Regions from separate parts of the Parapedobacter deserti genome, predicted to be linked through region 2. Evidence: riboswitches for the same ligand, from Rfam matches in the RefSeq annotation. Region 2 holds a riboswitch; each other region holds the start of a gene.

Region 1 (4,516 bases), on a different contig from region 2:
ACAACTCATTGTCGTAATATTCTTCAAGATTTCTGATTATTGGGATGCTCCCGCATACGGCACCCTCGTAAAGTAGGCTGGTGCCGTGACGATGCTGAATGTCGACGAGTTCCTCTAAATGATTAGCGATCATCTTTTTATTGGCAGAAACCACATTTTTTCCCGATCGGAGTGCTTTGGACACGATTGCGAAAGCAGCGTCGGCGTCGTCAATCAATTCTACAACGGTGTTTATTTCGGAATCCTCTAGGACTGCGTTTGCGTCCGTGGTAAACAGTTCGGCAGGTAAGCTTCGCTTTTTTTCCGGATGTTTGATGACGAATCGCTTGATGGCGAGGTTCAGATTCTTGGTTTTAATGATATCGTGCAGTCCCTGTCCTACTACGCCGAACCCAAAAATTCCAAGTGTAAGTTTGTTGTTCATGTTTGCTGTATGGTGTAATATAAATAAGCTGATTATTATCCTGCCTGTTGATAGGTAGGCTTACGTTCTGATTTACCGTGATTATTAAAAAAACTGCTAAAAAAACTGCTGATTTCCGCTGCAATGCGTTTGGTTTCAATAAGGAAACCGTCGTGCCCGTAAAGTGAGCTGATTTCTTTGTAGCACGCATTAGGAATGTGATGAGCCAGGTACTTTTGCTCTGCCGAGGGAAATAACAAATCGGTGTTGACGCCGATTGCCAACGTTTTGGCTTTTACCAGACTGAGGGCTTCCGGTATGCCGGGACGGCCACGCCCTACGTTATGGCTGTCCATGGCTTTGCTGAGATACCAATAACTGTAAGCGTTGAATCGCTTCATCAGCTTTTCACCTTGGTAATTCTGGTATGACGATGCCTTGAAATCATCCAGTTTTTCGTTCGAGGTCTCCAATTGAGTAACGCCATAGGTATCATAACCGCGATAAGAAAGTAATGCGATACTGCGTGCGACCTTAAGTCCTTTGTCGCCTCCATTCGGCTTGTTGGCGTAAAACGTCCGGTCGGTAGCGATCGCCATTCGCTGACTTTCGTTGAACGCGATGCCCCAGGGTGAATGGGAAGCGTTCGTCGCAATCAATACCAGGCGATCGAAGCGCTCCGGGTCGGTAACAGCCCATTCCAGCATCTGTTGTCCGCCGAGCGATCCACCAATAGCGACCGACACCTTATCAACACCTAAGTGGTCTGCCAACAGCCGATGGGCAGCCACCACGTCCCGTACGGTAAACTGCGGGAAAGACAGATAATATGGTTGTCCGGTCACCGGATTGATACTGGTTGGATTTGTGCTTCCATAGGGAGATCCGATCATGTTTGCGCACACGATGAAATGTTCCCGTGGGTTAAAGAGATCATGCTCCCCAAACAATCCCGGCCACCATTCAAAAACATCGGAACTAGCGGTAAGTGCGTGGGAAACCCATATTACATTATCTTTCTTTGTATTCAGCTTGCCATAGGTATGATAGCAAATTTCGAGATGTTTGATGCGTCTTCCACTTTCAAGCTTGAATGTTTTTTGATAGTGAAATGTATGTATACCCATGTCGTTTGTTGTTTGGTGGCCGGGATCGGTGTTACTTGACCTTATCAAAAGCCTGTTGCAGATCGGCTTTAATATCGTCGATGTGCTCGATGCCGGCCGAAATCCGCAATAATCCCGGGAACACACCGGCATTTTGCTTGTCCGCCTCACTTAACTGTTGATGGGTAGTGGCGGCCGGATGTATGATGAGCGTTTTTGCGTCGCCGACGTTAGCCAAATGGCTTACCAATTGCAGCGCGTCAATGAATGCGTTTGCTTTTTCAGCACCTCCTTTAATTACGAATGACAGCACGCTGCCGAAGCCGTTTTTGAGGTATTTTTGCGCGTTTCCATGATACGGATGGGTTTTTAGGCCCGGATAGCTGACTTTTTCGACCTGTGGATGGCTTTCGAGCCAACGCGCTAGCTCCAAGGCATTATCCACATGGCGTTGCACGCGCAGGGAGAGGGTTTCCAAGCCTTGTAGCAAAAGGAAAGCGTTGAATGGAGACAGAGCGGGGCCAAAGTCCCGTAGCCCTTCTACACGCGCCCGGATTGCAAATTGGATGTTGCCAAATGGGCCGTTTGCCCCGAACACCTCGCTGAATATCAAACCGTGGTAGCCCTCCGATGGTTCACTGAACTGTCTGAATTTGCCGTTACCCCAGTTGTAATTGCCTCCATCCACGATTACACCGCCAATGCTGGTGCCATGACCGCCAATCCACTTGGTGGCCGACTCGACAACCACGTGGGCACCATGTTCCAGTGGCTTGAAGAGGTATCCGGCTGCGCCAAACGTATTGTCCACAATTAGCGGAAGGTCGTATTTTTGTGCGATACCTGCAATCCGCTCGAAATCCGGTATGCTGTAGCTGGGGTTTCCGATTGTTTCGACGTATATGGCTTTGGTTTTGTCATCGATGAGGACCTCAATATTCTCTGGGGAGTCGTCTTTTGCCAATCGCGCTTCAATGCCCAGTCGCTTGAATGATACCTTAAACTGGTTAAAAGTGCCGCCATAAAGGTTGGCGCCACTGACAAAATTGTCCCCGCTTTCAAGTATGTTGGTAAGCGCGATAAACTGCGCCGCCTGTCCCGAAGCCACCGCCAACGCTGCAACGCCGCCTTCCAGTGCTGCGATGCGCTTTTCGAAGACATCCGTGGTGGGGTTCATGATCCGCGTGTATATATTGCCGAATTCTTTCAACGCGAACAGATTAGCACCGTGTTCGGCATTGTTGAATACATACGAAGTCGTTTGATAAATGGGTACGGCCCGTGAGCCAGTTGTTGGATCAACTTCCTGCCCAGCATGTACTTGCAGGGTTTCAAATTTTAGATGATTAGCCATGATTAATTGATTTTTTATTAATGTTCTTGTTAAATGTTCTATGTTAGCGTGATGCCGCAATAAGGCGGCCGAAGCCAATGGCATCTAGTCATACATCAATCGTATGATGTGAGATTTAGTTGCAACAGTGCATGCACATCATCCTGTCACGCATTCGCATACGCTGGGTGGTAGTTATGCATAGCATGTAAGAATGCTTCGACCTTCCGAAGTAGGAACGATGATTGCTGCTTGATGAATAAGTAGTGTTCATTGTCTTATCAATTTATATGCTCCCGACCGGCGTTGGTCGGGACAGGAATTGGCACCTTTTCCACCGATTGCGGATGGTTGCCAGTGGGTCATTGAGCCAGTCTCTCGCCACTTCTTTATAAACCAAGACCTTTTTGACGAGGTATTGATTTGTGTGTGTTATGCACACAACGGGTGCAAATATAGTTGCTGCAATTTGCTTGTGCAAAGTTTTTTTGATTTTTTTGTTCCATGAAGATTACGTTCAATACCGCGGCATTACTTTTTCCTGCCATCAGTTTGATAATGTTGGCTTATACCAACCGTTTTTTGGCGCTGGCTGCGCTCGTCAGGAGCTTGCACGCCAAATACCTTGAACATAATAAGAGCGGTGTTTTACATGGGCAAATCAGAAATCTCCGTTACCGACTCAAATTGATCCGTCATATGCAGGCCATGGGGGTGCTGAGTTTTGTAACCTGTATTTTATGCATGTATTGCATCTATGTGGAGCATGATTTTCTTACGGAGCTGACGTTCGCACTCAGTTTACTTTTTTTTGCGGTTTCGCTGATAATTTCCTTGCTCGAGATACAAGTGAGTAACAAGGCACTGGAGTTGGAGCTAAGCGATATGGAGCAGAGCGATGAATCTTCGTTGGTAGGCTATATCAAGAAGAAGCTCGATAAGCGTAAATAAATATAAAAAGTGGCCCCGGTATCCGGGGCCACGAAATTTAAGTTTAGCGGAAGGTAAGTTTATCTTACGAACAGGAGCTCACGCAATTTGGGTAGCGGCCATTTGCGATCGTCGACGATCTGTTCTAATTTGTTGAGGTGATACCGGATTTTGTCAAAATATGGTTTAACTTTTTCATCGTATGCGATAGCTTTATCGCGGACATCTTCAAGTACATTGGCTTTTTTGCGCTCTTGCCGCATCGCCTCTGCGTCGAGGAGAATGGTGTTTATATGCTTGGAAATGCGTTCGATAAGGTTGGATTGCGATCCGTAAGCATCTGTTTCGAAGCCCAGTTCCTTAAGTCCCCTAACATTGGCAATCAAATCGTTTTGGTAACTAAAGGCGGCAGGTCCTATTAAACTGCTAACAATTTCCCCGATAACACGAGCTTCAATCTGGATTTTCTTATAGTAATTTTCCAACAAGATCTCATGGCGGGCTTCGCTTTCACGTTTGCTCAGAATACTGAGCTTTTCAAATAACGTTATGGTTTTTTCGTCTATATAAACATCCAAAGCTTTAGGTGTGGTTTTGATGTTGGAAAGGCCGCGCTTGTGTGCTTCCTCTTCCCACTCCTTGCTATATCCGTTGCCTTCGAATCGGATGGCTTTAGATTCTTTGATGTATTTTCGTACCACATTGAGCAAAGCCAGGTCTTTTTTCGTGCCCTTTTTGATCTGC
Region 2 (4,516 bases):
TCGCCGACCATACGTACAAGTTGGCGATAGTCGGCATCGGCCAACACACGTGCCGTCGGATTGTTGGGCGTATTGATAACAATCAGTCTCGTTTTCGACGTGATGAGCTGCTCAACCGCAGTCCAGTCGACCACAAAATCAGGAGCCAGCAAGGTTACCGGCTTAGGTATGCCACCAAACACCCGGATACTGGGCGCATACGAATCGTAAGCCGGCTCGAACACAATAACCTCATCGCCCGGACGGATAAGTGCCGCCATCACTGTAAAAAGTGCTTGCGTAGCTCCCGCTGTAATCGTAATGTCCGTTTCGGGGTCGTAACATATGCCCGTCGTGGTTTCAACCTTCGCACTGATCTGCTCACGGAGCGCTTGTACCCCGGCCATGGGTGCATACTGGTTGTGCCCTGCCTGCAGGTACTGCGACACCAACGAAATCAGCCGAGGCGGACCGTCAAAATCCGGGAATCCCTGTGAAAGATTAATCGCTTGATGCCGAGCGGCCAATTGCGACATCGTGGTAAAGATAGACGGGCCGGTATCCGGCAATTTGGATGTGAAGGTATTCATCAGCTAATGGGCATATCGTCAGGCAAGGTTAAGCATTTCAAGCGTGAATAGCTAAACTACGTACGCCCGGAGCTCACTTTTTCATCGGAAAGCCCGGTCTCTTCCCTAAGGATCTGCCGGTAAAAGCGAATGCTGTCTTCCAACTGCGCGATATAGGCTTCTTTATTCATAATGATTTTGTCGTACAACACTTTCTCTTCATTCATCAGTCGGGCTGAGCCTTCGTTTGCGTTACCGCGGCCATCCAGCAAATCATGCAACGTGACGCCCAAGACATCGGCTATTTGACCAAGGCGATCGATATCAACGCGGGTAATGCCGACCTCGAGATTCTGATAGGTTTTCAGGGCAACGTGCAACGCTTCCGCCATATTTGCCTGTGATAGTCCCCTATCTCTCCTATACCGCTTTATTTTTGCCAAAATATCCTGTTGTGCCATATGGAAACGATTAGGCATAAACTATACGCTGATTACGTAATATTTATGCGTTTTTCAAGTTATATCGTTGCATTACCTTTGTTCCGTGAGCAAAGGTATTACTTTTTATTTAAAGACTACTAAATTAATAGATTATAATATGTATTAACGCAGATAGCTGTCACACAGGGATTTTTGCTTATTGTTTAGTTTGCATTTTGTCATCACAACATCAAAACGCAATACAATTTATAAAATCTATGCATTTAGTAGATTAAATAATTACATTTGCCGCATATTAGTTCTTTCACTTCATGCTTATCGAGAAAGACCGAGGGAATGGCCTGAAGACGTCTTAGCAACCTGAAGCCACATTAAGGTGCTAAATCCCGCCTCCTACAGGAAGGCAAAGATAAGTGGAAAACGACCATCGATCCCCAACGCCATATGCTGAAGTGTCAGGACACCCGAAGCAGAAGCCTACAGCAGGAGCAAAACGAACTAGTAATGGTATCAAGTCAAATCAAAGTTAACATGTTAAAAAAGCAATTGTTATTATTAGCTGCGGCCGCTATTCCGGTTTTGCTGTTTGGGCAGGAAAACAAAGATGTTCCACTCAACTACCTCGATAAATCCTTCCAGACCTACGATCAAATGCAGAAGGATATATGGGACAAGGCCGAACTGGGTTTCCTGGAAACGGAGAGCTCAGGCATTCTTCAAAAACACTTACAGGCCAATGGATTTACCGTCGAAACCGGACTGGCGGGAATGCCCACTTCATTCATCGCCTCCTACGGAAGCGGCGGCCCGGTTATTGGCATTCTGGCTGAATTCGATGCGCTACCAGGGATATCACAAGATACCGTTCCGCATCGGAAGCCCTTGGAAAAAGGTGGCGGCGGTCACGCCTGTGGCCATAATCTTTTCGGTACCGGATCGGTCGCAGGTGCCGTGGCAATCAAGGAATGGTTAGCAAACACTGGTCATCAAGGCACCATCAAAGTGTTTGGCACACCCGCCGAAGAAGGTGGTGGCGGCAAAGTCTATCTTGTAAGAGATGGCTTCTTCAGCGGAATCGACATGGTACTGGATTGGCACCCTGCATCTCGAAATGCGGTGACGGTAAGCACAGGAACGGCCATCCAAATGGTAGACTATACCTTCCATGGAAAGCCTGCGCATGCAGCCGGCAATCCGGACAAGGGCCGCTCGGCGCTCGACGGGGTGGAGGCGCTCAATTTCATGGTCAATATGCTTCGCGAGCATGTTCCCACATCGTCACGCATCCATTACGTCATTAGTAACGGTGGGGAGGCGCCGAACGTGGTGCCGGAGATCGCCACGGTTTCCTACTATATCCGTCACCCAAAACGCGATGAGCTCCAGAACTTGGTGTCGTGGATCAACCAAGCGGCGGAAGGTGCAGCAAAGGGTACACAGACCACCGTGACAAGCGAAATAATTGCTGGCTTTTATGAAAAACTGCCGAATAGAAAACTGGCTGAGGTGGTACAGAAAAACCTGGAACGCGTGGGGGGAGTACACTATGACGAGCGCGAGCGGACTTTTGCTGCGGGAATCGCCAAAGGGCTAGGCTTGGCAGACACGGTGCTGAAAAATGCAGCAATAGTGCAACCGCTGGCGGATGAAACGCCCTCGCAAGGCGGTGGCTCGTCAGATGTTGGCGACGTGAGCTGGAATGTGCCCACGGTATCTTTCGGTACCGCGAGTTTTGTTCCGGGAAGCCCCGGCCACAGTTGGCAGAACGTCGCTTCCGGCGGTACGACCATCGGCACGAAGTCGCTCATCAACACCGCCAAAGTATTTGCGCTTACCGCCATCGACCTATACACCAACCCAACCTTGGTCGAAGCGGTGAAAGAAGAATTCGAATCCCGCCGGGGCGCGGATTTCAAGTACGAATCATTGTTGGGAGATCGTGCACCGGCGCTAGACTACCGTGTGGAGAAATAATGAATGGTTGAATACGACATTACTGATTTAAGAAAATGAACGCTCAAATAACCCTATTGGTCGGACTATTTTTATCGTTCGGCTCGGCGCAAGCTCAACGAATTGCACCGCTTCAGCTTAAGGGAAACGTACAAGGCGCAAAAAATGGACAGATATATTTGCAGCGCTTTGACAATAAAATCTTCCATACCATCGATTCGGCTACATTGAAAAATGGCGATTTTGCATTTCAAACAGCGGTTCAACTACCCGAATTATACGGTTTGACACTCGAGAAAGATAAAACGCCATTTTACATCTTCTTGGAAGATGCACCTATATCCGTGGCGCTGGATACCGGTGCGTATTACCGCAATACAACGGTTACGGGCTCGAAATCCCATGACCGATTTGTCGACTACAGCAGTCGACAGCGAAACATCCAGATCGCCGACTTTATCAAAGAAGATCCCGCGTCCATCACGACAGCATATGTCTTATACCGTTACTTCGCTTACCGATTAAGCCCGCCGCAAATTAGGGAATACACCAGCCTGCTCGATGCGTCACTACAAAATTCGCAGTATGTAACCATCTTGCACGGCCTGGCCAACACACTGGAGACCGTTTTGCCGGGCAATAAGGCCCCTGACTTCACGTCAACGGCGCCTGACGGCAGCACCGTACGGTTTTCCGACTATCTGGGCAATGGCTATGTGCTGCTTGATTTCTGGGCAGCGTGGTGCGGGCCATGCCGCCGCGAAAACCCCAATGTTGTTGCCGCATATCAGCAATATAAAAACAAAGGGTTCAATGTTTTCGGCGTCTCACTTGATAAAACCCGGGAAGCCTGGGTTAAGGCAATCGAGGCTGACGGCCTTACTTGGCCTCAGGTTTCCGACATCACTTTTTGGAATAGTAAGGCGGCAGCCTTATATGGCGTCAGGTCCATTCCCAGCAATTTCCTAATCGGCCCGGATGGAACCATCGTAGCACGCAATCTCAGGGGTGAAGAATTGCATGACAAATTAGCAGAACTGATCGATAAAAAATAACATAACTCACGTCATAAAACGGTACGTTAGGAGGGAAAACCCGCCCGCCGCGCGCAAGCTATGCTCCGTTTTACTTACACAATTAATTCAATTTGGTAATGAGATTAACTACACTACTCCTAAGTTGCCTGCTGGGGCTACTGGTAAACCTTCCCGACGGCTCCGCGCAGTCAACGGCCGTACGCGGTTATATACGCGATGCTGGCACGAATAGCCCACTAGCGGGTGTAAACATAACGGTGAAGGGCGGCGAAGCGACTGCCACCTCCGATGCAGAAGGCAGATACAGCATCAATGCAAGCCCAAATAGCATCCTCGTATTCACCTATGTCGGCTACCAACCACAGGAACTGCAAGTAACTTCGCCGACGGCCGATGTATTGCTCAATCCAGCAAACAGCGCATTGAGCGAAGTTGTCGTAGTCGCTTATGGCACGGCCACAAAAGCGACGTACACGGGTTCGGCGTCGGTGGTAAGTGGCGCCGATATCAATAAGCAGCAGGTATCCAGCGTAAG
Region 3 (4,516 bases), on a different contig from region 2:
CAGCAGCTTTACCATTTCTTCTTTGCTGGGCACGCGCGGTGAATGGATGTCATACACCCCTGGGCCGATATCGTTGGGATAGTTGAAGTTGGCAAACGCATCGAGTAGTTCCATCTGCGAACGCGACGTCTCAATGGTAATTACGTCGGCATCCATGGCAGCGATGTGTTCGATGATGTCGTTGAACTCCGAATAACACATGTGCGTATGGATTTGTGTATCGTCTTCCACATTGGATGAAGACACGCGGAACGCACGGACTGCCCAATCGAGGTAGGCTTTGTGATCGGCCTTACGTAGCGGCAGTCCCTCGCGGATGGCGGGCTCGTCGATCTGAATAATCTTGATACCGGCTTTTTCCAGCGCCTGCACCTCATCGAGGATAGCCAATGCAATTTGATACGTGGTTTCCGATCGCGGTTGGTCGTTGCGCACGAATGACCATTGCAAAATGGTTACCGGGCCGGTCAACATGCCTTTTACAGGACGGTCGGTGAGCGTCTGTGCGTAAGCCGACCAGTAAACGGTCATATCATTCGGACGGGAAACATCGCCATAAATAATGGGCGGCTTCACACAGCGCGAGCCATACGACTGTACCCAGCCATTTTTGGTAAAGGCATATCCGGACAATTGTTCGCCAAAGTATTCCACCATATCGTTGCGCTCAAACTCGCCGTGCACCAGCACATCGATGCCGAGTTCTTCCTGCAGACGTATGGTCCGCTCGGTCTCTTCGGCGATAAGCCTATCGTATTCTTGTTGTGTAATCGCGCCCTTTTTGAGGTCAGCACGCCATTTGCGTACGTCCCTTGTCTGTGGGAATGAGCCGATGGTGGTAGTGGCGAATGCTGGCAGGTTAAACCGGGCCTGTTGTTTCGCCTTTCGCTCGGCAAACGGGCTCGTGCGCTTCGCGTCTTCATCCGTGATGTTTTTTACCCGCGTTTTCACATCGTCGCGGTGGATGAGGGAAGAGGTGCGGCGGCTTTGCTGCGCGTCGCGGTTGGCCTCGAAACGGGCTGTAACAGCGCTGCTAGCATCATCTGTAGCCAATGTGGCCAAGTCGGTTACTTCCGTAAGCTTTTGTTTTGCAAAAGCAAGCCAGTTTTTAACCTCGGCCGGCAGTGACTGCTCGTTATCTTCCAGATCCAGGTCGAACGGAACGTGCAGCAACGAACTGGACGGAGCAACCCATACCCGGTCGGCACCCAGCGCGTCGACTGCCTGTTTGATCTTTTGGAGCGATGCCTCATAATCATTTTTCCAGATATTGCGACCATCCACCACACCAAGCGACAAGCTAAGGCCGGCAGGCACGTTGTTCAGCAATTCGTTAAGTTGGTTTTCGCCGCGCACCAGGTCGATATGGAGCGCTTGTACGGGCAAACTCAATGCGGTACGCGCGTTTTCGCGCAACGATTCAAAGTAAGTTGCGACAACGAGCTTGCTGCCCTTTGCTGCAGCGGCAAGACGCCCGTATACCGCTTGGTAAAGCGCGCGTGTCTTATCGTCGATATCCAGCGCGAGGAACGGCTCATCAAACTGTACCCATTCAGCTCCCGCTTGGGCCAGTTTGCCGAGAATTTCTTCGTATACCGGCAACAGGCGGTCGATTAAGTCGAGGCGATCGAAGCCGGCTTCTTTCTCTTTGCCCAATAATAAGTAAGTGATTGGGCCGATCAGCACCGGCTTAGTGGTGATGCCCAGTTGTTTTGCCTCATTAAATTCGCTGACCGCCTTTTCGGAGGTAAGCCGAAATTGCTGGTCTTTAACAAATTCGGGGACAATGTAATGGTAGTTGGTATCGAACCATTTGGTCATTTCCATGGCGGTGACGTCCAAGCCATCTTGCTGAAAGCCGCGGGCCATCGCAAAATATAAATCAAGGTTATAGGAAGAAGCTCCTTCCAGCGTGAACCCTTGATAGCGGGCGGGAACTGCACCAACAGTAAGCGTGAGGTCCAGAACTTGGTCGTAGAACGAAAAGTCATTCGAAGGAATCAGGTCTATGCCTGCCTCCTGTTGGGTCTTCCAATTGCTCTCCCGGATGGCTTTTGCGGCTTGAAGCAGCTCGTCCCGTCCGGTCTTCTTTGCCCAATAGGCCTCATTAGCTTTCTTAAGTTCGCGTAAGGCTCCGATGCGCGGATAACCCAAATTATTGGTTTTTAACATGAGATATAAATAAAGTATGACAATTTACAACACCGCTGTTTACTATTGCTTTGGGGAGAGGGCACAAGGTGAGTTGTGTCTGCTTATTTTTCCCGCCTACCAGCGGGTAGAATTTAGCACCTTGTCTGGTGACAGGTTGCTAAGGCTTCACAGGGTCCATTCCCTCTGCCTTTCTCCATAAGCGGCGGCTAATATCGGAATTAGGATTGGAATTTGCAAAAATAATTAACTCACCAACAGCTTATACCCCTTGCCATGCACGTTTACGATTTCTACTTTGGGGTCATCGCGAAGGTATTTACGGAGTTTGCTCAAGAATACGTCCATACTCCGGCCGTTGAAGTAATTATCGTCATGCCAGATTTTGAGCAGGGCCTCTTCCCGGGTAAGCACGTCATTTTTTTTGAGGCAGAGCAGCCGCAGCAGTTCGGCTTCTTTGGTCGACAGCTTTTGCTGTTGCCCGTTGTAGGTAATCTGCTGGGTAACATAATCGAAGTGGTAGTCGCCAATCCGGAATTTATCGGGAAACTCTTCTTCGGCCTGCTTTTCCCTTGATGCCCGTTTGAGCAAAGCATTGATGCGGAGCAGCAGCTCCTCCACGCGGAATGGCTTGGTGATATAGTCATCGCCACCGAGACCGAAAGCTTCGGACTTGTCTTCCATCATCCCTTTAGCGGTAGCGAAAATGATGGGTATGTCGGCGTTGATTTTACGGATTTCCTTGCCCAGTGTGAATCCGTCCTTGCGGGGCATCATGACATCGAGAATGCAGAGGTCAAATTTTTCCTTGTTGAACTGGCGGAGCCCCTCGTCCCCATCTTTGCAGAGCACAACCTCAAATTTTCCCTTAAGCTCCAAATAGTCTTTTAAGATGTCGCCCAGGTTGGGGTCGTCTTCGGCTAATAGAATTTTCATAGAATAATTTGTTTTGTCGGCAAAGATGTTTCGTATGCGATCATTGTTCCTGATTTGTTAAGGGGCTGCTAAGCGGATTTTTATGAAATGTTTCCCTATCCTTTAAGGGGCAGCGTGATATCAAAGGTCGTCCCTTTATCCTTTTCGCTTCTGACCTGCACCTTTCCGCCGCATCGTTTCACGATATCGCTGACGTAACTCAGGCCAAGTCCGAATCCTTTAACGTCGTGCCGATTGCCGGTAGGAATACGGTAAAACTGGTCAAAAATCTTGGACAATTGGTCCCGGCTCATCCCAATACCCTTATCCGCTACCGTAATTTGTATCTGTTTGCCGATGTTTTTTGTCCTGATGGTGATTTCGGGGTGATCCTTGCTGTATTTGATCGCGTTGTCGACCAAGTTGAACAGCACATTGGACAAGTGCAACTCGTCTCCAACGACCACTGCGTTGGTAGCATCAAGGTGTGTATACACCTTGGCTCCGTTCTTCTGCAATTGGAGCTCCATGCTATCTACTACGGCTTGGGCCAGGTCATTGATGTCCACGTCACGGTGCTCCAGTTTCAAATTGTCCTTTTCAAGGCGGGCAATGTTGAGCACGCGCTCGATGTGGTTGCCCAAGCGCACATTTTCGTCATAGATGATGTTTGCCAGGCGCGCCGCCCGGGTTTGGTCGGAGGCGATCTCAGGATCACGCAGCGATTCGCTGGCAATCATGATGGTGGCCACCGGCGTTTTGAACTCATGGGTCATGTTGTTGATGAAATCCGTTTTCATCTCAGATATTTTCTTCTGGCGCAGCATAGTGAAAATTGTATAGGTAAAACAACCGATCAGCACCAGCAAAAGGGTTCCCGACGAAAACAGCATGACGGCCATGTTGCCCATGACGAGGTTGTTTTTGTTGGGGAAGTACACGGAAAGGTGGCCGGAAGAGCTTTCATTGTCTGCCCGGAACAACTCCGTGGAAAACAGACTCATCGTCGAGGGATCTTCCGCTAAAAAGTTGGCGAAGGAATATAAGGTCGTATTCTTGTCCTTTATTTCAAGGTTGAATGCAGACTTGATGCCCCTGCTCCCCAATTCCTTTTCCAGCTCCCGTTTAATATACGCGACATCTATCCGCTGGCTCAAAGGGCGTTTGGCCAGTTCAATTTCGGCAGCGTAGTCTTTGACAAGCTGTGGGTTCTTGCCGCTAAGTATCGCGATGGTATCCAACAGTGTGTTGGCCTGCAGCAACTGAAGCCGCCGTTCTTTGAGGGCGATTTCGTTTTTTAGCTTCAGATCATGCCGCGGCGGGAGCGTTTTTACGGTATACGCGTAGTTGAGGCTTCGTGAGGCGAAAGAGTTTGTGCCGACTACAACGAGGTACCTCACGCTGTCGTCCTTAGCTTTGCGCATCGGTATGCGCTTGATCGCATATATGT

What was found. Region 2 has a riboswitch for S-adenosylmethionine ahead of ACFOET_RS20815 (amidohydrolase). Riboswitches for the same ligand answer to the same signal wherever they lie in the genome.
Region 1: linked by a shared signal. The riboswitch ahead of ACFOET_RS09170 (O-acetylhomoserine aminocarboxypropyltransferase/cysteine synthase family protein) and the one ahead of ACFOET_RS20815 (amidohydrolase) in region 2 are both predicted to bind S-adenosylmethionine.
Region 3: linked by a shared signal. The riboswitch ahead of metE (5-methyltetrahydropteroyltriglutamate--homocysteine S-methyltransferase) and the one ahead of ACFOET_RS20815 (amidohydrolase) in region 2 are both predicted to bind S-adenosylmethionine.

Annotation. Positions count from the first base shown of each region.
Region 1 covers NZ_JBHRTA010000030.1:60,706-65,221, forward strand. The annotation lists gene ACFOET_RS09160 (homoserine dehydrogenase) at 1-424, opposite strand, end outside; gene ACFOET_RS09165 (homoserine O-acetyltransferase family protein) at 460-1,530, opposite strand; gene ACFOET_RS09170 (O-acetylhomoserine aminocarboxypropyltransferase/cysteine synthase family protein) at 1,562-2,863, opposite strand; SAM riboswitch class I at 3,126-3,240, opposite strand; gene ACFOET_RS09175 (DUF2721 domain-containing protein) at 3,347-3,793, shown strand; gene ACFOET_RS09180 (glutamine synthetase III family protein) at 3,853-4,516, opposite strand, start outside.
Region 2 covers NZ_JBHRTA010000062.1:138,961-143,476, forward strand. The annotation lists gene ACFOET_RS20805 (methionine aminotransferase) at 1-569, opposite strand, end outside; gene ACFOET_RS20810 (helix-turn-helix domain-containing protein) at 626-1,009, opposite strand; SAM riboswitch class I at 1,304-1,407, shown strand; gene ACFOET_RS20815 (amidohydrolase) at 1,523-2,965, shown strand; gene ACFOET_RS20820 (redoxin domain-containing protein) at 3,001-3,999, shown strand; gene ACFOET_RS20825 (SusC/RagA family TonB-linked outer membrane protein) at 4,098-4,516, shown strand, end outside.
Region 3 covers NZ_JBHRTA010000016.1:153,479-157,994, reverse strand. The annotation lists gene metE (5-methyltetrahydropteroyltriglutamate--homocysteine S-methyltransferase) at 1-2,172, opposite strand, end outside; SAM riboswitch class I at 2,253-2,356, opposite strand; gene ACFOET_RS06150 (response regulator transcription factor) at 2,398-3,087, opposite strand; gene ACFOET_RS06145 (ATP-binding protein) at 3,183-4,516, opposite strand, start outside.